Regions from separate parts of the Arthrobacter gyeryongensis genome, predicted to be linked through region 3. Evidence: riboswitches for the same ligand, from Rfam matches in the RefSeq annotation. Region 3 holds a riboswitch; each other region holds the start of a gene.
The links. Region 3 has a riboswitch for S-adenosylmethionine ahead of ABEA18_RS06465 (DUF1737 domain-containing protein). Riboswitches for the same ligand answer to the same signal wherever they lie in the genome.

Region 1 (7,025 bases), on a different contig from region 3:
TCTTTGCATCGCCAAACGGCTGAGAGCCCCTCGGGTTTCACCCGGCTGGGCTTCAACTTCGCCCGCCCGGGCCGCGACGCGTTGCAAGGACTAGGCCTCGCCGCGCTGATCGGGATCCCGTCGCTGGGGCTCTATGCGGCCGGCCGCGCCCTGGGGATCACTACAGCGATCATCCCCAGCGGCCTGGACTCCTACTGGTGGACCGTGCCGGTGCTGGTCCTCTCCGCGGTGCGGCACGCCGTCGTCGAAGAAGTGATCGTGGTGGGCTACCTCCTGGACCGGTTCGGGAAGTTCGGGTGGAGCACCCCGCTGGCGATCGTGCTCAGCGCGCTCCTTCGCGGCAGCTACCACTTGTACCAAGGCTTCGGACCTTTCATCGGCAACGCCGTCATGGGCCTCGTGTTCGGCTGGATCTACACGAAGACCAAAAGGGTCATGCCGCTCGTGGTGGCCCACGCCCTCCTGGACATTGTGGCGTTCGTCGGCTTCAGTGTCTTCGGCAAGGCCATCGGGCTGGGCTGAGGCGCTTTAAAAGGTTTCGGCCGCCATTGCGGGGTGACGTCATTGGCACCCGCATAATGGCGGCCGAAGTTTTCCGGGCCTCCTCGCCCGATGTCCCTCAGAAGGTGATGCGAGGGTCCGTCAGATCGTGACGGCTCCGTTGGCGGTTTCGAACGTTACCGACATGATGCCCGGCGTTCCGTGCGGAGCCATCCATTGGACTGCGACGTCCTCAAGCGGCTTCTCCACGGGTTCTCCGAGCCATTCGGTAACGCGCTCCGCGGAGCCGGCAATGGTGAGGCTGGACATCTTGACGTCGCTTGGGTAGACGAGGGACGGGTGAAGTGCAGGGTCGCCCTCCCAGCGGAGCAGGTACGGAACTTGGGGATCGGCGATGAGTCCCAGGATGCCGATCTGCGACCAGACGAGTTCGCGGCCGTCCGGAAACTTGCGGTTGCCGGGGACGGCGGCGCGTCCGAGCCGCTGTTCGAACGGGCTCAGGTCGTCAACAGCGACGCACCAGCCCATCCAACCGCCTCCTGCGGCGGAGCGTGCACGGACGGCTTGTCCAAAAGGTGCCTTGTCGGATGCCGGGTGGTCTAGGACCTCGACAACTTCCAGGTATTTGTGGTCAGCAAGGGGGATGATCATGTTCCGGGTACCGAAGCGCGGATGCACTCCGCCCCGGACTGCGTCCACTCCCAATGCTGCGGAAATTCGCTCGGTGGTGGCCAAGAGGCCATCTCGTTCACAAGCGTAAGAGACGTGATCCATGCGCATGGCTTCATCTTGGCACTTTGTGATGGAGCTCTCAGCTAAGTCAAGCCTAACCAAGGTGGGATGTATCGAAAAGGCAGCTCAGAGTCACTTCAGGACGCGCCGGGACCGAAAACTACCGTGTTCGTCACAAAGCTTCCGGAGCCCGCAACACCGTCCCTAGACTGGCGGCAACCGAACGCCGGCAGGCGGAATACTTCAACCCGGCAGGTTGAAGCACGGCAAGAGCCCCGACAACCAGGAGTCCGCATGTCCCAAGGATGGTCATTCGAAACGCGCCAGATCCACGCCGGCCAGGAGCCGGACGCCGCCACCGGCGCCCGGGCACTTCCCATCTACCAGACCACTTCGTTCGTCTTTCCCAGCGCGGAAAGCGCGGCCAACCGCTTTGCGCTGGCCGAGCTGGCACCCATCTACACCCGGATCGGCAACCCCACGCAGGATGCGGTGGAACAGCGCATAGCGAGCCTGGAGGGTGGACTCGCGGCACTCCTGCTGAGCTCCGGCCAGGCCGCGGAAACGTTCGCTATCCTCAACGTCGCCGAGGCTGGCGACCACCTGGTCGCCAGCCCGAGCCTCTACGGTGGCACCTACAACCTGCTGGCGCACACGCTGAAGAAATTCGGAATCTCGGTCACCTTCGTCGAGGACCCGGACAACCTCGACCACTGGCGCGACGCCGTGCAGCCGAACACCAAGCTGTTCTTCGCCGAAGTCGTCTCCAACCCCCGCCAGGACGTTTTGGACATCGAGGGCGTCTCCCGCATCGCGCACGAAGCCGGAGTCCCGCTCGTCGTGGACAACACCCTCGCCACGCCCTACCTGATCCGGCCCATCGAGTGGGGCGCGGACATTGTGGTGCATTCGGCCACCAAGTACCTTGGAGGGCACGGATCCGCCATTGCCGGCGTCATTGTGGACTCCGGCAAGTTCGATTTCGGCAAGGACCCCGAGCGGTTCCCCAACTTCAACACTCCGGACCCCAGCTACAACGGCCTGGTCTATGCCCGCGACCTCGGCAAGGACGGTGCCCTCGGCGCGAACCTCTCCTACATCCTCAAGGCCCGGGTCCAGCTCCTGCGGGACCTCGGCTCGGCAGTGTCCCCGTTCAACGCTTTCCTCATCTCCCAAGGAATCGAAACCCTCAGCCTGCGGGTGGAACGCCACGTGGACAACGCCACCAAAGTGGCGCAATGGCTCGAAGGGTGCGACGACGTCGAATCGGTCGCGTACGCGGGGCTGCCTTCCAGTCCGTGGTTCGAACGCGGGCGGAAGTACGGACCCCGCGGCACCGGCGCGGTGGTGTCCTTCACCATCCGCGGCGGGATCGACGCCGGCAAACGCTTCGTGGACGCCCTGGAACTGCATTCGCACGTGGCAAACATCGGCGACGTCCGATCCTTGGTCATCCACCCCGCGTCCACGACACACAGCCAGCTGACCCCCGAACAGCAGGCCGTGGCCGGAGTGACCCCGGGCCTGGTACGGCTGTCCGTCGGGATCGAGCACATCGACGACATCCTCGCGGACCTCGAGTCAGGATTCCGGGCGGCGAAGGGCAGCTAGTACCGCTCCGGATGGTGCAAGAGGCCGGCGGGCGGAATCTTCGTCGGCTGGCCTCCTAGGTCCCTTCTTCGTGAACAAAACACGGTCAAGTGTCACAAAGGTGTCATAATCTTCGTCAGAAGGGGTCCGGTTTTCCTAGACTCTTCCTATAGGTCATGAGTGCCAGCGACAGCCCCGGCTTGCTGGCCGGCAACCCTCCAATCGCGGCGGGGTGCCCCGGGTGAAGACCTGGCCCTTCGCTGTGTTGGCGGCGGGCAAGCGCGATGTGAGGTGTCAACGAATGACAATTGCTGCAACAGCCATACCCCTTTCCGGTACCCAGGACGGAACCGTCAAGTATGTTTCCGTGGGCGGGCTCGAACTCGAGGCCGGAGGTTTCCTGCCGGAGGTCCTCCTTGCGTACGAAACATGGGGGCGGCTCAACGCCGACGCTTCCAACGCTGTCCTGGTGGAACACGCCCTGACAGGCAGCACCCATGTGGCCCGCGGCGAGAGCGACGAAGAAGGCTGGTGGGAGCAACTCGTCGGCCCCGGCGCCACCATCGACACGGATCGCTACTTCGTGGTCTCCGTCAACATCGTGGGAGGCTGTTACGGCAGCACCGGGCCGTCGTCGAGCGCTCCTGACGGCAAGCCGTGGGGCTCCCGCTTCCCGCTCGTGACCCTGCGGGACAGCACCGTAGCCGAAGCCCGGCTGGCCGACGCTTTGGGGATCCACAGCTGGCATACCGTCGTAGGTGGGTCCATGGGCGGTGCACGCGCACTGGAATGGGCCGTCAGCTATCCGGACCGCGTCAAGCGATGCGCCGTGATTTCGATCGGGGCGTACAGCACTGCCGAACAGATCGCGTTCGCGCAGGCCCAGACGCTCGCCATCCGGCAGGACGCCGACTTCAACGGCGGCGACTACTATGGCCAGGCCGCGCCCGAGGCAGGGCTGGCCCTTGCCCGGCGGATCGCCCACATCACCTATCGTTCAGCGGATGAACTGGACTTCCGCTTCGGCCGGAACGCCCAAGGCGGCGAGGCACCCCTTCGGGCTGCGGCATTAGGGGACCGGGGCCGCTACCAGGTGGAAAGCTACCTGGACCACCAGGGACGCAAGCTGGTCCAGCGCTTCGACGCCAACAGCTACATCGCCATCACCGAGGCCCTCATGAGCCACGACATCACCCGCGGCCGCGGCTCATTGGAGGATGCGCTGTCCGTGGCTACAGCGAAGTTCTTCGTTGCCTCGGTGGACTCGGACCGGCTCTACTTCCCGGAACAATCGCACGAGCTGGCCAAGGCCTTGCCCGGAGGAGTCCCCGTTCATGTGATCGAGGCGCCGATCGGGCACGACGGTTTCCTCACCGAGATCGGCCAGCTCGGCCCCCAGCTGCGCGAAGCCTTCTTCGGCTGAATCAGCCGTTCATGATCTCCTGGCGGAGCTTCATGTAATCCTCCATGGCGATTTTCCCGTCGCTGTACTCCTGGTCCAGTTCGGCCAGTTTCCGTGCCCGGTAGCCTTGGGGCGCGCTGTTCGGCTGGGTCGCGCTGTTCGCTTGCGGAGCAGCCGACGACGGCGGAGCGGCCTGCGGTACGGGCGTCGCCACCGGGGGTTGCGGCTCAGCCGGGAAGATTACCGGGGGCAGCTCCGGGTATCCGACGGGGTAGTTCCGTGGAGGATAGGGCTGAGCGGGGTAATTCTGCGGAGGGAAGTCCCGGAGCCTGCGTTGGCGCGATCGGTTGTACATGCGGATCCCCATCGGAATCAGCCAAGAGCAGACGATGATCCAGAAGATCAAATTGTTCACGGTAGAGGCCTCCTAGGTCTTTCACCAGCTTAGCCCCGCTCCCTGTGACCCGCCCTGTGGTTCCCGCTCAACTCCGGGGCAGGAAGGTGTCGGCAGGGCCGAAGACGGGTCCCGGCGTCGGGCGTTTCGGCAGGATGCCGTCGCCGGAGGACTGGTGCCGGATCCGGCGGATGACCCAGGGGACAAAATACTCACGTGCCCATACGAGGTCGCCCGAGCGGGCTTCGCGCCAACTGCGCTGGGGGAGCGGCTTGGGGAACAGCGGCTCGAGGTTGTGCGGCACATTGAGTGAGTCGAGGACCATCGCGGCGATGGTGTGGTGGCCGAGCGGAGAGAAATGCAGGCGGTCTTCGTCCCACATCTGGGAGTTGGAGAGTTGGCGAAGGGACCACATATCAGCGATCACGGCATCGTGGCGGGCGGCGACCGTGCGGAGGTTTTCGTTGTAGATGGCCACCTTGCCGCGGATCCGGCCGAGTACTGAGGACACGGTGTCCGGGCCGTTGAAGAGAACCACGGTGGCGCCTTCGGAGCCCAGGGTCTGTACGGCGGCATCGAGTTTCTCGGCCAGGGTGTCGGGATCGCCGCCGGGGCGGATGAGGTCGTTGCCGCCTGCGGAGATGCTCACGAGGTCCGGCTTGAGGTCCATGCACGGGCCAAGTTGTCCGTCGAGGATCTGCTGGAGCAGCCGCCCGCGGATGGCCAGGTTGGCGTAGGCGAAATCCCGGTGCCCCCGGCTCAGTTCCTCGGCTACGCGGTCGGCCCAGCCGCGATGTCCCCCGGGATTGTTGGGCTCAGGGTCGCCGATGCCTTCGGTAAAGGAATCACCCAATGCCACGTAGCGGGTCCACGGATGAATCCGTTCGTCCGGCTTTGGCCCCACCGTGGAATCAGTGTCACTCACGTCGATATCCTGCCTCTCGCTGCAACGCTACGCGCCCGTAGCTTGTTACTCATGGGTAACTGCAAGAATAGTCCCATGAGTCAAGCTTCCGCCTTTCCCGCCCCGGTCGTTTTGTGGTCCCACGAAGAGGAGGAACGGGCTGGCAAGCCATTGCTGGTCCTGTTGCACGGTTACGGATCCAACGAGCAAGACCTTTTCAGCCTTTCCGGGCTGTTGCCCCAGGACTTCGTCGTCGCTTCGCTCCGCGCGCCCATCGCGACGGGCCCGGGCTTCACGTGGTTCCCGCTGACGGCTTCCATCGACTACTCCCTCGACGCCGTCAAGGACGCCGCGGAGTACGTGTTTGCCTGGTTGGATTCGTGCAAGTCCAACCACAGCTCAGTAACGCTCCTCGGTTTTTCGATGGGCATGGCCATGGCCACTTCGCTCCTGCGGCAGCGCCCGGCGGACTTTGCCGCCGTCGTCGGGCTTTCCGGCTTCGTCGTCGACGCCGATGCCGACCCAGCCTTCCGGGACGCCGAACTGGACGGATCCGTGCCGATCTTCTGGGGGCGGGACCAGCAGGACCCCGTCATCACCCCCGACAAGATCGAATACACCATGGAGTGGGTCCGAAAGCACATGGACCTCACCAAGGTGCTCTACACGGGTATGTGGCACGGCATCAACCAGCAGGAAATCGGCCACGTATGCGAATTCCTGGAGCACAAGGTCCTCGCGTCCGTCTGACAGCAACGCGGGGTCACTTACGGCCCATTCCGAGGCACGTAATGGGCCAGAAGTGACCCCGCGTTGCCGAACTAGGAAGCGGCGGTGATCCGCACCGTCTGCCCGTTGACGGTCACGGTGTCGCCTACATGGAGTTGGCGGCCGCGCCGATCGTCGATCTCGCCGTTGACTTTGACCAGGCCGTTCTTGATGAGTTCCGTGGCTTCCACGCCGTCCTCCACGAGGTTGGCGAGCTTCAGGAGCTGACCAAGGCGGATCATGTCGTCGCGGATGGGGATTTCTTCGATTTCCGGGTTGCTCATACAAGCAATGATGCCTGAAGTAAGGTGGTGAAAATGCCGCAGTCGTCCCGCCCAACGTCCCGCCCTTTGCTCACCGGACTGCTCCTCGCCGTGGCCACCGGGCTCGTGATCCCCCTTCAGGGCCGGATCAATGGCGCCCTGGGAGCAACGCTCGACGACGGCATCGCGGCCGCCGTCGTGAGTTTCACCACCGGGCTGGTACTGATCGCGGCGATCGGGCTGGCGCTGCCGAAAGGCCGCGCAGCACTGCGAAGGATCCTGCCCGCCCTCAGGGAGCGGAGCTTTCCGCGGTTCTACGTCCTGGCCGGCGGTATCGGCGCCCTGTTCGTGTTCGCGCAATCATTCACGGTCGGCTTGCTTGGCGTGGCCTTGTTCACGGTCGCCGCGGTGACGGGCCAGACCCTGAGCGGACTGCTCGTGGACCGGCTCGGCATCGGTCCCGGCGGCAAA
Region 2 (7,025 bases), on a different contig from region 3:
GACGCCGAATCGTGCACCATTGCGCACGATCCCACAAGCACCAGGCGCATGTCGCTCATGAGCCACCAGTCCTACGGCCCGAGGGTCGCGGTTCCGCGGCTCCTGAAGATCCTCGAGCGACAAGAGATCCAGGGAACGTTCTTCATCCCGGGGTTCACGGCGGAAAGCTACCCCGACGTGGTGCGGCGGATCGTCGACGGCGGCCATGAAGTCGCCCACCACGGCTACTTGCACGAACCGATGCAGGGAATCGACGCCGCCACCGAGGCCAACTATCTGGACCGCGGGCTCGAAGCCCTCGCGAAGGTAGCCGGGGTCAGGCCGGTCGGCTACAGGGCGCCGTGGTGGGAGCTGAACTGGCATTCGCCTGCGCTCCTCGCGGACCGTGGCTTCCTCTACGATTCAAGCCTGCTCGACGGCGATGCCCCCTATCGCATGGCGGTTACCCGGGGTGATTCAGGGCATAGCAATTCACGGGACATTGTGGAGATCCCGGTCGATTGGGCCCTGGACGATTGGGAACAATACGCGTTCTACCCGGGAGTAACCGGAAGCGGAGTCATCGAGAGTCCGGCCAAGGTCTTGGAGATGTGGACCCTCGAAGCCGAAGCCCACCACGCCCAAGGCAGTTGCTTCGTCTTGACCAACCACCCGTTCATCTCCGGCCGTCCATCCAAGGCCGTTGCCTTGGAGCAGCTGATCGACCGCGTCAAGGCCTTGGACGGGATGTGGGTGACCACCTTGGAGCGGATCGCCGAACACACCAAGGCCACGGTCAACGAGATCCACAGCCACGCCCGGATCGAGGTGCCCTCCTACCCAGGCGCAGGAGCCAGCTTCAAGCCTGCCCGTTTGCTGGAAACCGCCCCCAACTAAGCCCAGGGCCTGGACTGGGCTACAGATCGCTCCGGCACGGGGCGGTGTGGAGTTTGTAGAGCCCGTTCAGGTCTCCGGCTGCCAAACCATCGGGGGCGCCGATCTCGGGGTACATGAGCTGGATGGGGTCCTCTATGTGGTCAAGGCCCACCACGTGGCCAAGTTCGTGTTGAATCACGGCGGAGACGTAATGGGCGCCCCCGGGGACGCCCAGCAGTTCCGTGATTTGCGGGGCGTCGAGGTCCAGGCTTCCCGAGACGTAGCTCTTAGGCCCGGTGCCGAAGCTGTACATGGTGCTGCCGCCGGTTCCGATGACGGTTCCTGCCAACGCCGGAGCCGCTTCGGGAGTGGTCCAGGAAATCAGCATGGGCGCCCAACGATCTCCGTAGAGCGCGGGCTGGTAGGGCTTGCGCTTCTCGGAGGGGTTTTCCGTGCTGGGGCCGTCGTCAACGAATTTGAGGCCGGTGGCGGCGGCGATCTTGGCGATGGCGTCGGCGATGAGCCCCTCGGATCCGGCCGGGGCGAGGGCTGCGTTGACTACGTAGTGCAGCGGCCGGCACGGAGAGTAGCCCACGGGGGTGCCGTCGGCGTTGGTGGCCAGGAACTTGTAGGAGCTGCTGGCCACGGCAGGCTTCGCGGGGGAGCCGAGCGGGTGCCCGGCTTCCTCCAGTCCAGGCGGCGGGGTATCCGGCGCGCGGGCCGCTTTTTGGGGCGCCTGCCCGGGAGCCCCGTCCTGCCCGGGGGTGCTTGCCGTGGCATGGGCGGAGGGGCCAAGGTTCGGAAGCAAGCCGGTGATGCCGGGGTCGCCCCGGAGGAATCCACTGACGAGCACGGCCACGGCGGCGACGACCGCCACCACCATCAAGTTTCGGAATAGCGCCAGAGCGGTACTGGGGCGCTTGGGCGGCGGGCCGCCGTCGTACCCGTAATTTGAATGCAAGTCTTCCCCCAAGTCCGTGCGCCGGCGCCCCATCGGGCCGGCGCTACTAACCGATGACTGCGCCGAAGACGAGTCCCAGCCCATACGTTGCCGCGGCCGCACCGAGCCCGATGGCCAGCTGCCGGAGGCCGCGGGTCAGCGGCGAGGTTCCGGACAACAAGCCGACGACGGCGCCGGTCGACAGAAGCGCGATGCCCACCAGCGTACCGGCCACAGCAAGCGCCGCGAAGCCCGTCATGCCGAAGATGAACGGCAGGATGGGCACGATGGCGCCCGAACCGAAGAAGCAGAAGCTTGAGATCGCGGCGCCCCAGGCGGAGCCTACGGCCTCGTGCTCGTTGACGGTTTCTTCCACTTCGGGGTGCAGCGAGAGGCTGGGATCGCAATCGCAGCTGTAGAGGCCCATGCGTTCGGCGGCCCGGTGTTCGGCAGCTTCGCGGGACATGCCCCGGGCCAGATACACAAGGACCAGCTCATTGTGCTCAATGTCCAGGGCCGGGGCGGCCCTCAGCGTGGCCTGGGTGGGGCGGGTGGCCTTGAGGAGCTCGAGTTGCGAGCGGACCGAGACATACTCGCCGGCACCCATGGACAGTGCGCCCGCCAGCAGGCCGGCGATACCGCTGAACAGGACCACGGTGGCGGGAACGCCGGTGGCCGCCATGCCCATCACGAGGGAAAGGTTGCTGACCAGGCCATCATTGGCGCCGAATACGGCGGCGCGGAACGTGCCTGACAACCTGTTGCGGCCGCGTGTCGCCAGGCCACGGACTACTTCTTCGTGGATCTGTTCGTCAGCCGCCATGGCGCGGGTCGCTGCTGGATCCTTCGCGTAAGGCGAGCGGCCTTCAGCCCGTTGGGCGAGGGCCAACACGAACACCGATCCAAAGTTCCGGGCCAGGAAGCCGAGCATTTGGCTCCGGACCGAGGCCGCCTTCGGCATGCCGGCATGTTCGCCGAGGAGCTTGAGCCAGTGTGCCTCGTGGCGGCCTTCAGCCTCTGCGAGGGCCAAAAGGATTTCGCGTTCCTCGCCGTCTCGGCGCTGCGCCAGTTGGCGGTAAACGGCGGCCTCGGCTCGCTCATCCGCCAAGTACTGCCGCCAGCGCTTGATGTCCGACGACGACGGGGGAGTCTTGGGGGCAGCTACGTCTTGCGATGGACTGCTTGAGTCCTGCGGATTGTGTGAATGCGAGTTGTCTGGATCTGTCGGGTTCTGTGGATCTGCGTGCGGGTGCACCGGGACTCCTGGGTTGCTGGGGCGGGCTTCATCGCCTCATTGCGGCTCCACTCTATCGCCAATTTCCGCGGCTTTTCGGCCGGTAATCCTCACTGGAGAATTTAGGTCAGCCTCAAAAACAGGAGGCTCCCGGGAAGCCTTGACCGCGGCAAGGGGCAGTGCTGGGATGGATGGACAGGGTCCACGAATTGGCGGGGTAGCGCTGGACGGCTGCCTCCTATGCCTGTGCGATGGGCTCAGCGGCACGTCGAACGGAGGTTGCACCATGGACAGCACCGAGACCCACGCCCGCCACCCCGACCGTCCCACGGTCGAGGCCGATCCCGCCTATGACTACAACGAGGACCTGGCGGTGGACGAGGACTGGGAGGACCAATCCGAGGTTCTCGACGACGACGAGCGGCCGGTTGCCCTCGATGCCGACGAACACCGTGATGCTGAAGATATCGAATAGCCCCGGCTCGCTGAACCGACTTGCTAAGCCCCGGTAGCTAAAACGCGCTCAGGATGAAGTGCTTCTGCACGCCTGCCCGGTGCCCGGTTGCCGCCACTGTGAGGGTGAGTTTCCGTGTCGCCGGGAACCAGCGGGCGGGTTGCACCGCTCTCGAAAGTGCTTCGGTGATGAGCCGCGGCTCATGATGCCAATAGCGTTCCAAGTTCCCGTCCACCACGAACGTGATGGAGCCTTGGGACAGGTCGACGCCGGGAATCACCCGGACGAACTCGTCCACCCGCCGGGGCCGGGGCAACAATAGGGTGCCGGACTGGGTGGTGCGGTCGGCGGCGGCGCCGTTTTCGAAAGGCATGGCCTTCTCCCGTGGAGTTGCTCTTGCCCGTTCGGTTGTCTCTGGTCCGAGCCGGGCCGCTTCTTCATCCGAACCACCCGTGAACATGGGGTTGGCGTGTGGCAAGTCGGAGCTTGGCACCACATCTCTTGAAGCTCTTCCTACTGTACATGCGGCAGCGGCACCGCGCCCTCAAGGAGAAGGTGCGGCGCCGCCGTCGTACTTGATTCTGTGAAGTTTAGTGGCTGGCCACCGGGTGGGCTTCCAAGGGGAGTTCCTCCACGGCCGCTCCGGCAACGCGGCGGTCCCATGCCTCGCGGACCGCGGGTTCGGTGGGAGGCGTCAGCAGGGAGACCACAACGTACACCAGCAGCGAGGCTCCGAGGCCCCAGTAGATGGGATCGTTGGCGTAGACGCCGTCTTCGCTGGGGATGATTCCCGTGGCGTAGGCGATCAGCAGGCCCAGCGTCAGTACGGATCCGACCGCCATGGACCAGGCCGCGGCAATACCGGTGCCGCGCTTCCAGACCAGGCCACCCAGGATGGCAACGAGGAGTCCACCCACGAGGATGTCGTAGGCGATGGTCAGGGCCACCACGACGTCTTGCGCCGCCATGGAGATCAACACGGCCACGATGCCCAGGCCAAGGACCCAATACCGGTTGGCCTTGACGTCGTGCTCGGGGTTCTCGGTGTCGTCGGTGTTGATTGTCTTGCCGAACCAGCTGGCCACGAACGGGACTACGTCGGCGCGGGCAACGGTGGCTGCGGCGATGAGGGCACCGGAAGCGGTGGACATCATGGCCGCGACTGCCGCGGCCATGACGAGGCCGCCGATGCCGATCGGCAGGATGTGGGTGGCTACCTCGGCGTAGACAACGTCCTTGCCAAGGGCCTTTACGTCGATATTGGGCAGGGCCACGCGGGCGGCAAGGCCGATCACAGCTCCGGCGACGCCGTACAGGACGCAGTAGATGCCGGCAGTGGCGCCGCCCCAACGGGCCACCTTGGGGGTCTTGGCGGTGAAGACGCGCTGCCAGATGTCCTGGCCGATCAGCAGGCCCAGGGTGTAGACCACGAAGTAGGTGATGATGGTCTGCGCTCCGATGCCGTCCAACTGGAAGAAGCTGGCGTCAACGCGGGCTCGGATGCCGTCGAAGCCGCCTGCAGCGTTGAGGACGAACGGGAGCATGAGGAAGAAGATGCCCACTGTCTTGATGATGAACTGCACCTGGTCGGCGAGGGTGATGGACCACATACCGCCGATCGTGGAGTACACGAGGACGATGGCGCCGCCGACGGCGATGGCAAGCCAGCGCTCCCAGCCGAAAAGGACAACGAAGATGGTGGCGTAAGCGCCAGTGGACGTGGCGCACAGCATGAGGGTGTAGGCCAGCATAACGATGCCGGAGGTTTGCGTGGCGCGCTGGCCGTATCGCAGGCTCAGCATCTGGGAGACCGTGTAGATCTTCAGCCGCTGGATAGTACCGGCGAAAAGCAGGCTCAGGAGGAGCACGCCAGAACCGATCGCGACCACCAGCCACATGCCGGAGACGCCGAACTTGTAGCCGAGACCGACGCCGCCAACCGTCGATGCGCCCCCAAGGACGACTGCGGCCATGGTGCCGGTGTAGAGCATCGGACCGAGGCGGCGTCCTGCCACCAGGAAGTCGCTGTTGTTCTTGGTGCGCGACTTGCCCCACCAGCCGAAGGCCAGCATGGCGAGCAAATACACCACCACGATCGCAATATTGATGAACGAAGAGTCCACGGTTGGCTCCTGAAAGTGATGCGCAGAGCTCTGGGGGAATCCGACGCCGGTCCGCGGGGGTTCGTGCGGGGTTGCGGAAGGTCTCTGCGCTGGTGATTGGGGAGAGTAGCCTGTGATGTGTGCCTCACAAGCAACACTTGTTGCCTATGAGGATACGTAGTGATGCGAGTAACAGTCAAGGCGCTGTCTTGCACAGCGGACTCATCGGCGGCCCCCCGGCTAGCCAAAGGCCCTGCCACGCGGGCGATCCGGCTACTATTGCTGCAATGACAGGGCCGCATAAACGGCCTGAAAGGTTCGTGAATGAAGGCTCTCCCCGTTGAACCGAGCAATGTCCCCGTTGCCATCGGTTCCAGAATCCGTGCCGCCCGCCAATCGCAGCGGCTCACCATCGAGCAGGTTGCCGACGCCACTGGCCTCACCAAGGGGTTCCTGAGCCGTGTGGAGCGTGACCTGACATCGCCGTCGGTCGCTTCCCTTGTGACCCTTTGCCAAGTTCTTTCAGTGTCCATTGGAGACCTTTTCGCCGCACCGGAGACGCACCTGACCCGGCGCGACGACGGGCCGCGGATTTCGCTCGGTGGCCAGGGAATCGTGGAGCGGCTGCTGACTGCCCGATCGGAACGGCGGTTGCAGATCCTGCAGGCCTCCATCGAGCCACGCGGCCGCGGAGAAGCCGAGCTTTACGCCGTCGATTGTGACGTCGATGTCCTGCACGTCGTCAAGGGCCGGATCAAATTGATCCTCACCAACGAGGAGTACGAGCTCGAAGAGGGAGACACGCTGTCCTTCCCGGGCCGCGAGCCTCACACCTGGGTCAATCCGACGGACGAGCCCGTCGAGGTGCTCTGGATCCTGGTGCCGGCAGCCAGCCGCTGACACTGGCGCCTTGCCCAACCGCCGTACGAGGCCGACACGCGGCGTGTAACACGCCTGAAATATGACTGACTTCAGGATTTAACCCTTGGGTCTTTGGTGTTACGTGCCTGAAATGAACGGTGCCGAATGCTGAAACAGGGCGACGGTACGTTCGAGTCAACGCAACTTGTCAAGGTCGGTAACCCGTGGGGTACCAGGACCTGTTCGTTTTAAAAATGGTCTCGCCGTGCGGGCGCCATGGAGCGCCGTATATGCAGGAAGGCTCCCGAAATGAACCCAGTATTCTTCAGCGTAGGGCTGGATGTGAACCCCCAGACCCTCGATCCCGGCGCAACAGCCTGGATGCTTGCAGCTTCCGCCCTCGTCCTTCTCATGACGCCAGGCTTGGCGTTCTTCTACGGCGGCCTAGTCAGGATGAAGTCCGTCCTCAACATCATGATGATGAGCTTCGGTGCCATCGGCGTGGTCGCGGTGGTCTGGGCCCTGTGGGGCTACGGACTCGCGTTCGGCCCGGATACCCTGGGCGGCTTCATCGGAGAT
Region 3 (7,025 bases):
AGTTAACTAGTTGCGCCGGGCAAGCTGGATAAACGTCTGGTGCGCCGGTTCTGGGGCCGACGCACCAGACTTCCCCTTCTCAGGATCCGATGGGAGAAAGTGCCCGCACCAGACCGAAGAGGTCCTTGGGGTCATCGGGGTTCGCGACGAGGTCGATCTCCTCGAAAAATTCCGAACCCTCAACGGCATCGCGCAGATACCGCAAGGCGGAGAAGTCCTCGATCGCGAAGCCCACGGAATCGAAAATCGTGATCTGGTCCGTGGAGGTGCGGCCCGGCGCGTGCCCGCACAGGACCTGCCAGAATTCCGTGACGGGAAATTCGGCGGACATTTGTTGGATCTCGCCTTCAATCCGCGTCTGGGGATCGTATTCCACGAAGACATCGCCGACGCCAAGGATGGCAGCGTCGAGTTCGGTCTTCCCTGGGCAATCGCCACCGATCGCGTTGATGTGAACACCGGGCGAGACCTGGGCAACCGTCAGGATGGTGGCATTGGCCTTGTCCGCCGTGCACGTGGTGACGACGTCGGCGCCCTCCACTGCGTGGGCGGCCGAGTCTGCGATGGTGATGTCGAAGCCGAGGGGAGCCATGTTCCGGACGAATTTCTCCATCGCAGCCGGATCCGTGTCCCAGATCCTGACACTGTTAATACCCAGGGCCGCCCGGAAGGCCAGGGCCTGAAACTCCGATTGGGTTCCGGTCCCGATCATCGCCATGATGCGGGAATCGGGGCGCGCGAGTTTCTTCGCGACCATCCCCGACGTAGCCGCCGTTCGCAGCGCCGTCAGCACTGTCATTTCCGCAAGGAACGTCGGATAACCGTTATGGACGTCGGACAGGACACCGAAAGCTGTCACGGTCTGGAAGCCACGCGCTGGATTCGAAGGGTGTCCATTTACATACTTGAAGCCGTATGTTTCCTGGTCGCTGGTGGGCATCAGCTCGATGACCCCAAACGGCGTGTGACTTGCCACCCTCGGAGTCTTGTCAAAGGATTCCCACCGCCGGAAGTCGTCTTCCAAGTATTGAATCATCTCCGAGATGATGGTCTCCGGGCCTCGCCCGGCCGTCCAACGAACCATATTGCGGACATCGACAAAGCGCGTCATGTGCGCTCCTTTCCCTCATAAGCACTGTTGCTACGAGGCTACGGAGCGGCGATATGCATCCACAATTGCCAAAGTACGTACTTTTCATTGAAAAGCTGCGCAAAATGACGAACACATCTCTACACAATGCTCATTGGATACTGGCGTGCTTCAAGCGGTCGACTACCGCAGGACGGAACTGAGCAACAAACTTGTCTCGCTATTGACGATCCCTTCGATGCCGCGGATCCGGCCCAACACCTGGTCAAAGTCACTAAGGCTTTCTGTGCGCAGCTCGGCCACAAGATCCCAACCGCCATTTGTGGTGTGCAGTGCCCAAATCTCCGGAAGTCCCCTGAGTTGGCGAATGACTTTGTCAGCCGATCTTCCTTCCACGGCAATGAGCGCAATGGCGCGAATGGCAAGTGGATCGACCTCGTCGCGCACCCTCGCGGTGAAACCAACGATGGTTCCCGAGGAAACTAGCCGCTCGAGCCGGCTATTCACAGTGGCCCTGGCGACGCCCAGCTTACGCGCGAGGCTCGCCACGGACGCCCTGCCGTCCTCCCGGAGGGCGGAGAGGAGCTGACGGTCAAGGTCGGTGAGTGCTGCCATAAAGATAAACGTATCGCCCATTCCCCAAGCGGGCCTGAGTCCGTAGGGTATCGACATGAGCATCTACATCAGCCCCGACTCTGCTGCATGGTCGCTGACGGCCATGGCGACTGGTGCGTCAGCGGGATCAATCGATGATGCAAACGGCATGTCCAACTTGGTGAAGGAAATCTACGAGACAGAAGGTTTCGAAGCCCTGTCGGGTGTGGTTTTTGCCTTGGCTCATCACAACAGCCTCTCGCTGCACGCGCTCGCCACGGCCACCGGGATATCCGTGCACGAGTTGCTGGAAATCCGGAAGCACCAAGGTTCCACTTTCCATCACTTCCCTACGGGAGTGGCGTCGCGGTTTGACGCCATTCCACCCCGGATCCAGGCAAGCCTTGAACCGCTGCCGAATGAAACCGACGCCTAGGACCCCCGGTTACGGAACATGACGACGGCCGGTGATGCAGGCCGCCGTCGTGGATGTTATTTTCTTCTTGAGTAATGAGCACCAGCGCGAAGCCCTGACTTGCTGGTCGGCAACCCTCTCTCCGGCGGGGTGCCTCAGGTGACTACTCGGCGTATCGACACTTTCGAACTGCAAGCGTGACTGAGGAGCACCAATGCCTGAACCCACCGAAGAAAAACTCTCGTACCGTCTCATCACGGGCCCTGACACGAAGGATTTCTGCGAGCGGATCTCCACCGCCCTCGCGGAGGGATACGTGTTGCACGGCAGCCCGGCCGCGACCTTCAATGGCACGGACGTGATTGTGGCCCAGGCCATCGTCCTGCCCGCCGCGATCGCGAGCGCAGATGCAGCAGTTGCCAACGCGGTAGACCAGCTCGATGAAGAGTTCGACGGCGAGGGGCACGCATGAGCTACGCAGGCGACCTCAGCCCGCACGATGCCTGGGCCAAGCTGGAACAAGGCGCCATCCTGGTGGACGTCCGCACCGAAGGAGAGTGGGCACACATCGGGATCCCTGACACAAAGGCGACGGAAAACGATCCCTTGTTCATCCAGTGGAACTTGGCCGGCGGCATTCCCAACACCCGTTTCATCGAAGAGCTGACGCAGCAGGCTCCGGAGGCGGACGGCACCGAACTGGTCTTCCTCTGCCGCTCCGGACAGCGTTCCATCGCCGCCGCGATCGCCGCAACACAGGCCGGCTACACCGCCTACAACGTCCTGGAGGGCTTCGAGGGCGAACCGGACCGCTACGGCGAGCGAACCGTGAACGGTTGGAAAAACCGTGGACTTCCGACGAATCTGGGGAACATCTAAGTGACTTTCAATCCTGACGCCGCCGGCTGGAGCCCTGACACCCAGGCAGTCCGCGGCGGTCTTGACCGCACCAACTTCCAAGAAACGTCCGAGGCCGTCTTCCTGAACTCCGGCTTCGTCTATGAGTCGGCCGCAGCCGCAGAGCGCGCATTCACGGGCGAGGACGAGCGCTTCGTCTACTCCCGTTACGGCAACCCCTCCGTGGCCACTTTCCAGGAGCGACTCCGCCTGCTCGAAGGCACCGAAGCGTGCTTCGCGACGGCGTCGGGCATGTCCGCTGTCTTCACAGCCCTCGGTGCGTTGCTGGCCGCCGGCGACCGCGTGGTTGCCGCCCGCTCGCTCTTCGGTTCCTGCTTCGTGATCCTCAACGAGATCCTGCCCCGCTGGGGCGTCGAGACCGTCTTCGTGGACGGCCCGGACCTGGACCAGTGGCGTGCCGCATTGTCCGAGCCGACAACGGCAGTGTTCTTCGAGTCGCCGTCGAACCCCATGCAGGAAATCGTGGACATTGCAGCAGTTAGCGAACTAGCCCACGCGGCGGGCGCTACCGTCGTCGTCGACAACGTCTTCGCCACTCCCCTGCTGCAGCGCTGCGGCGATCTCGGCGCGGACGTGATTGTCTACTCGGGCACCAAGCACATCGATGGCCAAGGCCGGGTCCTGGGCGGAGCAATCCTGGGCGCCAAGGAATTCATCGACGGTCCCGTCAAGCAGCTCATGCGGCACACCGGGCCGTCGCTTTCCGCGTTCAACGCCTGGGTCCTGACCAAGGGCCTGGAAACGATGGCGCTGCGCGTCAACCACTCCTCGGCGTCTGCGTTGCGGATCGCCGAATGGCTTGAGGATCAGCCGGCCATCAGCTGGGTCAAGTACCCCCTGCTGAAGTCGCACCCGCAATACGAGCTCGCGGCGAAGCAAATGAAGGCCGGCGGAACCGTGCTCACCTTTGAACTGCTGCCCTCTGCGGGGCGATCGGCGAAAGAGGCCGCCTTCGCGCTGCTGGACGGGCTCGCCGTGATCGACATCTCCAACAACCTCGGCGACTCCAAGTCCCTCATCACCCACCCCGCCACCACCACGCACCGCGCCATGGGTCCGGAAGGCCGCGCGGCCATTGGCCTGAGCGACGGCGTCGTGCGGCTTTCGGTGGGGCTGGAGGACGTGGACGACCTCATCGGGGACCTGGAAAGGGCCCTCAAACAGGTCTAGCCCGGCGGGTTAACCCGGCGCTTCGCGCCAGTCCTGGCGCACCCAGGTGAGGACGGGCTGCGGCTTGGTGTCGCTCTCGTCCCTCTCCGAGCGCATCGTGATCTGAACGGCGTGCTCGACGACGGCGGCCAGCCCGGCGGCGTCGGGCGTGCCCCCGTTGGTCTCGCTCCAGCGGCCGGCAACACCACGCTGTTCGATGGCGCCGTTGCCGCGGCTCAGGATGGCCGCCACGCCGGCTTGGACCAAGTCGAATTCGCCCTGCTCGGCGAGCACAGGTTCCAAGTACTCCACCAACGACCAGACGACGTCCGCGGCGGGCTCCGGGCGGAACGTTCCGAAGTCCAGCAGTTCGGAGCGAAGTCCGAAGTTGCTTGCCTGCCAGGACGCCATCCGCAAAAGCGCCGTGGGCACGGCCGCCGGCTCTATTCCGGCATGGTATTCACGAACAGAAGTCTCGACCAAGGCCCTGACGAGCACCGCGATGAGCGCCGCATCCTCGGCCCGTAGGCAGACATCGGCAACCCGGACCTCCACCGTGGGAACGTGCCGGGACAGCCTGGCGTCGAAGTAGACCATCCCCTCGTCCAGCAACACTCCCGTTTCGATGAGCCTCCTGACAACGCGTCGGTAAGCGGCCAAGGAACCGAAGATGGCTGACGGGCCGGAGGACGGCCAACGGTTCCACGCCTGCGTCCGGTAACTCTCAAAACCGGTAGCCAGCCCCCGCCAGTAAGGAGAATTGGCGCTCATCGCGGTGAAAACGGCGAGCTTGTCCCTGATCCTGTCAAGGACCATCACGCCTTCCTCCGGGGACTCGATCGAGGTGTGGACGTGGAATCCGCAGGTGAGCTGTTCGTGCGCCGTGATGCCGAAACGTTCGAGCATAATGGCGTAGCGGGGATCCGGGGTGGTGTGCAACGCGGCGTCCACGGGCGACGTGGCCAACGCGGCGATCCTTGCGCCGTGGCGGCGAGCGGCATGGCTCGCGAGGCCCCGCCCCCTGCGGATCTGGTGCAGGAGCTCTGCGTAGCTGCGGCATGGCCGGGTCTGGGTTTCGATCTGCTCGAGCTTGAGCTCGTGGCTTAGGCCGGTATCGGGGCCGTCGATCTCCTCAAGGGGCGGACCGGCTTCGGGGCCGTCCTGGCCGTCGTGGGCAGGGCCGTCGTGGGCAGGGCCGTCGTGGGCAGCGTCGTCGTGGGCGGGGGCCGAGAGGAGCGCGTCGGCAAGCGCGAGCGGCTCGCCGGTCACGGGATCGACGATCAGCAACTCCTCTTCCACACCAAAAGTGCGCACGGATCAATTGTGCGCCATGGCAGCCTTGCGGAGACAGAGGCTGGTCCGGGCTTGGGCGGGGGCGGCTGGTGGAGTCAGGATTTCGTTGGCATCGAGGGATTCTGCTGGATCATTGGGGGCAGCGTGGGAGGAAAGCCCCTATTTTCCGGGCATAGTCGATAGCCGGCCCCTGGATGATCCAGCAGAATGTCGGCCAACTCGTCCACATATGGCACATTCCTTGGGACTTCATCTGCAATTCCATGGCTAGCTGGATCCATGGACGCCCTGGATTTCCTCTCCTCAGTGGGCGGCGTCGCCCGCGTGGGTCTGCTTCGCGCCAACGGCTATACCCCCTCAGCGATCCACAAGTTGGCTTCCGCCGGGGCACACCAACCACGAAAGGGAGTGTGGGCCCTCCAGTCGGCGGATCCGGAATACCTCACGGCGATCCTCAACAACGGGCATGTCACGTGCGCGAGTGCAGCTTTACGCTACGGCCTGTGGATCAAAGACAAGCCCATGCGCTTGCATCTGGCTACCCGTCACTGCCGGGGCAGGGGATTCGTACGGCATGGCGGCCTTCGACTGTCTCCGGAGGCCGCCGTCCCCTTGGCATCGGTCGAGGATGCAGTAATTCACGCATTGATCTGCTTACCCGAGGTGGATGCCATTTCGATCGCGCAATCGGCCATAAAGCAGTTCGGCGTCCCGCAGGCCATGATCGAAAGCGAAATCTCCGCCAACTACTACGGAAACGCCAGAAGGCTGTTGGCAAAGGCAGACGGGCTGTCCGAATCGGTACCCGAGATCAGCGCCCGCCTGCTATTCGAATCAGAAGGCCTGACATTCCGCCGCCAAGTCCGAATCCGCGGCGTGGGGCGTGTGGACTTTCTGATTGGCAGGCGATTGATCGTTGAAGTCAACGGCTACGCCTTCCACAGCTCCCGGGAGGCGTGGAGAAAAGACATGGCGCGCCTGAACGCTGCACAAGCGCGTGGCTTTGACGTCCTGAGCTTCGCCCCCGAGAAGATCTGGAACAACCCGGAGCAGGTGATGGAGGAAATCCGCGCCGTTCTGGCCTTGGACAGCCAACGGAAGTGATCGCAACGACGGATTCTGCTGGATCATCGCCACGGCGCGGAAGGCAGACCCTTTGTTTTAGGGGCGTGAGCAAGGCCCGACTCCCGATGATCCAGCAGAATGTTCCGCCGGACCATGGCCGAACTCAGAACGACCATCCGACCCCCATCAGTCCTGGAAGTACTCGATCTTGGCGCCGATGGTGTTGAGCCGCTCGGCCAGGTCCTCGTATCCGCGCTCAATCACGTAGATATTGCGCAACTCGGACGTTCCGCGGGCCGCCAGCATCGCCAACAGCAGGCAAGCTGCGGGTCGAAGTGCCGGAGGGCATCCGACTTCCGCGCCACGCCACTTGGTGGGGCCATTGACATAGATGCGGTGGGGATCGAGGAGTTGGACCTGGGCGCCGAGCTTGTTGAGCTCAGTCAAGTAGATCGCCCGGTTCTCGTATACCCAGTCGTGGATCATGGTCTGGCCCTCGGC

Region 1: another riboswitch for S-adenosylmethionine. It lies ahead of metX (homoserine O-acetyltransferase MetX); the one in region 3 lies ahead of ABEA18_RS06465 (DUF1737 domain-containing protein).
Region 2: another riboswitch for S-adenosylmethionine. It lies ahead of ABEA18_RS03065 (hypothetical protein); the one in region 3 lies ahead of ABEA18_RS06465 (DUF1737 domain-containing protein).

The regions. Positions count from the first base shown of each region.
Region 1 is NZ_BAABKK010000015.1:133,221-140,245, forward strand. Features, by position in the region: gene ABEA18_RS12295 (CPBP family intramembrane glutamic endopeptidase) at 1-522, shown strand, start outside; gene ABEA18_RS12300 (VOC family protein) at 643-1,281, opposite strand; gene ABEA18_RS12305 (bifunctional o-acetylhomoserine/o-acetylserine sulfhydrylase) at 1,528-2,844, shown strand; SAM riboswitch class IV at 2,996-3,111, shown strand; gene metX (homoserine O-acetyltransferase MetX) at 3,125-4,246, shown strand; gene ABEA18_RS12315 (hypothetical protein) at 4,248-4,640, opposite strand; gene ABEA18_RS12320 (SGNH/GDSL hydrolase family protein) at 4,708-5,544, opposite strand; gene ABEA18_RS12325 (alpha/beta hydrolase) at 5,620-6,273, shown strand; gene ABEA18_RS12330 (RNA-binding S4 domain-containing protein) at 6,345-6,575, opposite strand; gene ABEA18_RS12335 (DMT family transporter) at 6,609-7,025, shown strand, end outside.
Region 2 is NZ_BAABKK010000004.1:127,576-134,600, reverse strand. Features, by position in the region: gene ABEA18_RS03085 (polysaccharide deacetylase family protein) at 1-876, shown strand, start outside; gene ABEA18_RS03080 (matrixin family metalloprotease) at 896-1,738, opposite strand; gene ABEA18_RS03075 (VIT1/CCC1 transporter family protein) at 1,863-3,050, opposite strand; gene ABEA18_RS03070 (hypothetical protein) at 3,316-3,504, shown strand; gene ABEA18_RS03065 (hypothetical protein) at 3,542-3,856, opposite strand; SAM riboswitch class IV at 3,871-3,990, opposite strand; gene ABEA18_RS03060 (sodium:solute symporter family protein) at 4,074-5,606, opposite strand; gene ABEA18_RS03055 (helix-turn-helix domain-containing protein) at 5,910-6,485, shown strand; gene ABEA18_RS03050 (ammonium transporter) at 6,756-7,025, shown strand, end outside.
Region 3 is NZ_BAABKK010000009.1:117,907-124,931, forward strand. Features, by position in the region: gene ABEA18_RS06450 (ornithine cyclodeaminase) at 80-1,111, opposite strand; gene ABEA18_RS06455 (Lrp/AsnC family transcriptional regulator) at 1,274-1,705, opposite strand; gene ABEA18_RS06460 (hypothetical protein) at 1,761-2,120, shown strand; SAM riboswitch class IV at 2,191-2,303, shown strand; gene ABEA18_RS06465 (DUF1737 domain-containing protein) at 2,314-2,571, shown strand; gene ABEA18_RS06470 (rhodanese-like domain-containing protein) at 2,568-2,978, shown strand; gene ABEA18_RS06475 (O-succinylhomoserine sulfhydrylase) at 2,979-4,187, shown strand; gene ABEA18_RS06480 (glutamate--cysteine ligase 2) at 4,197-5,480, opposite strand; gene ABEA18_RS06485 (endonuclease domain-containing protein) at 5,739-6,563, shown strand; gene ABEA18_RS06490 (UDP-N-acetylglucosamine 1-carboxyvinyltransferase) at 6,711-7,025, opposite strand, start outside.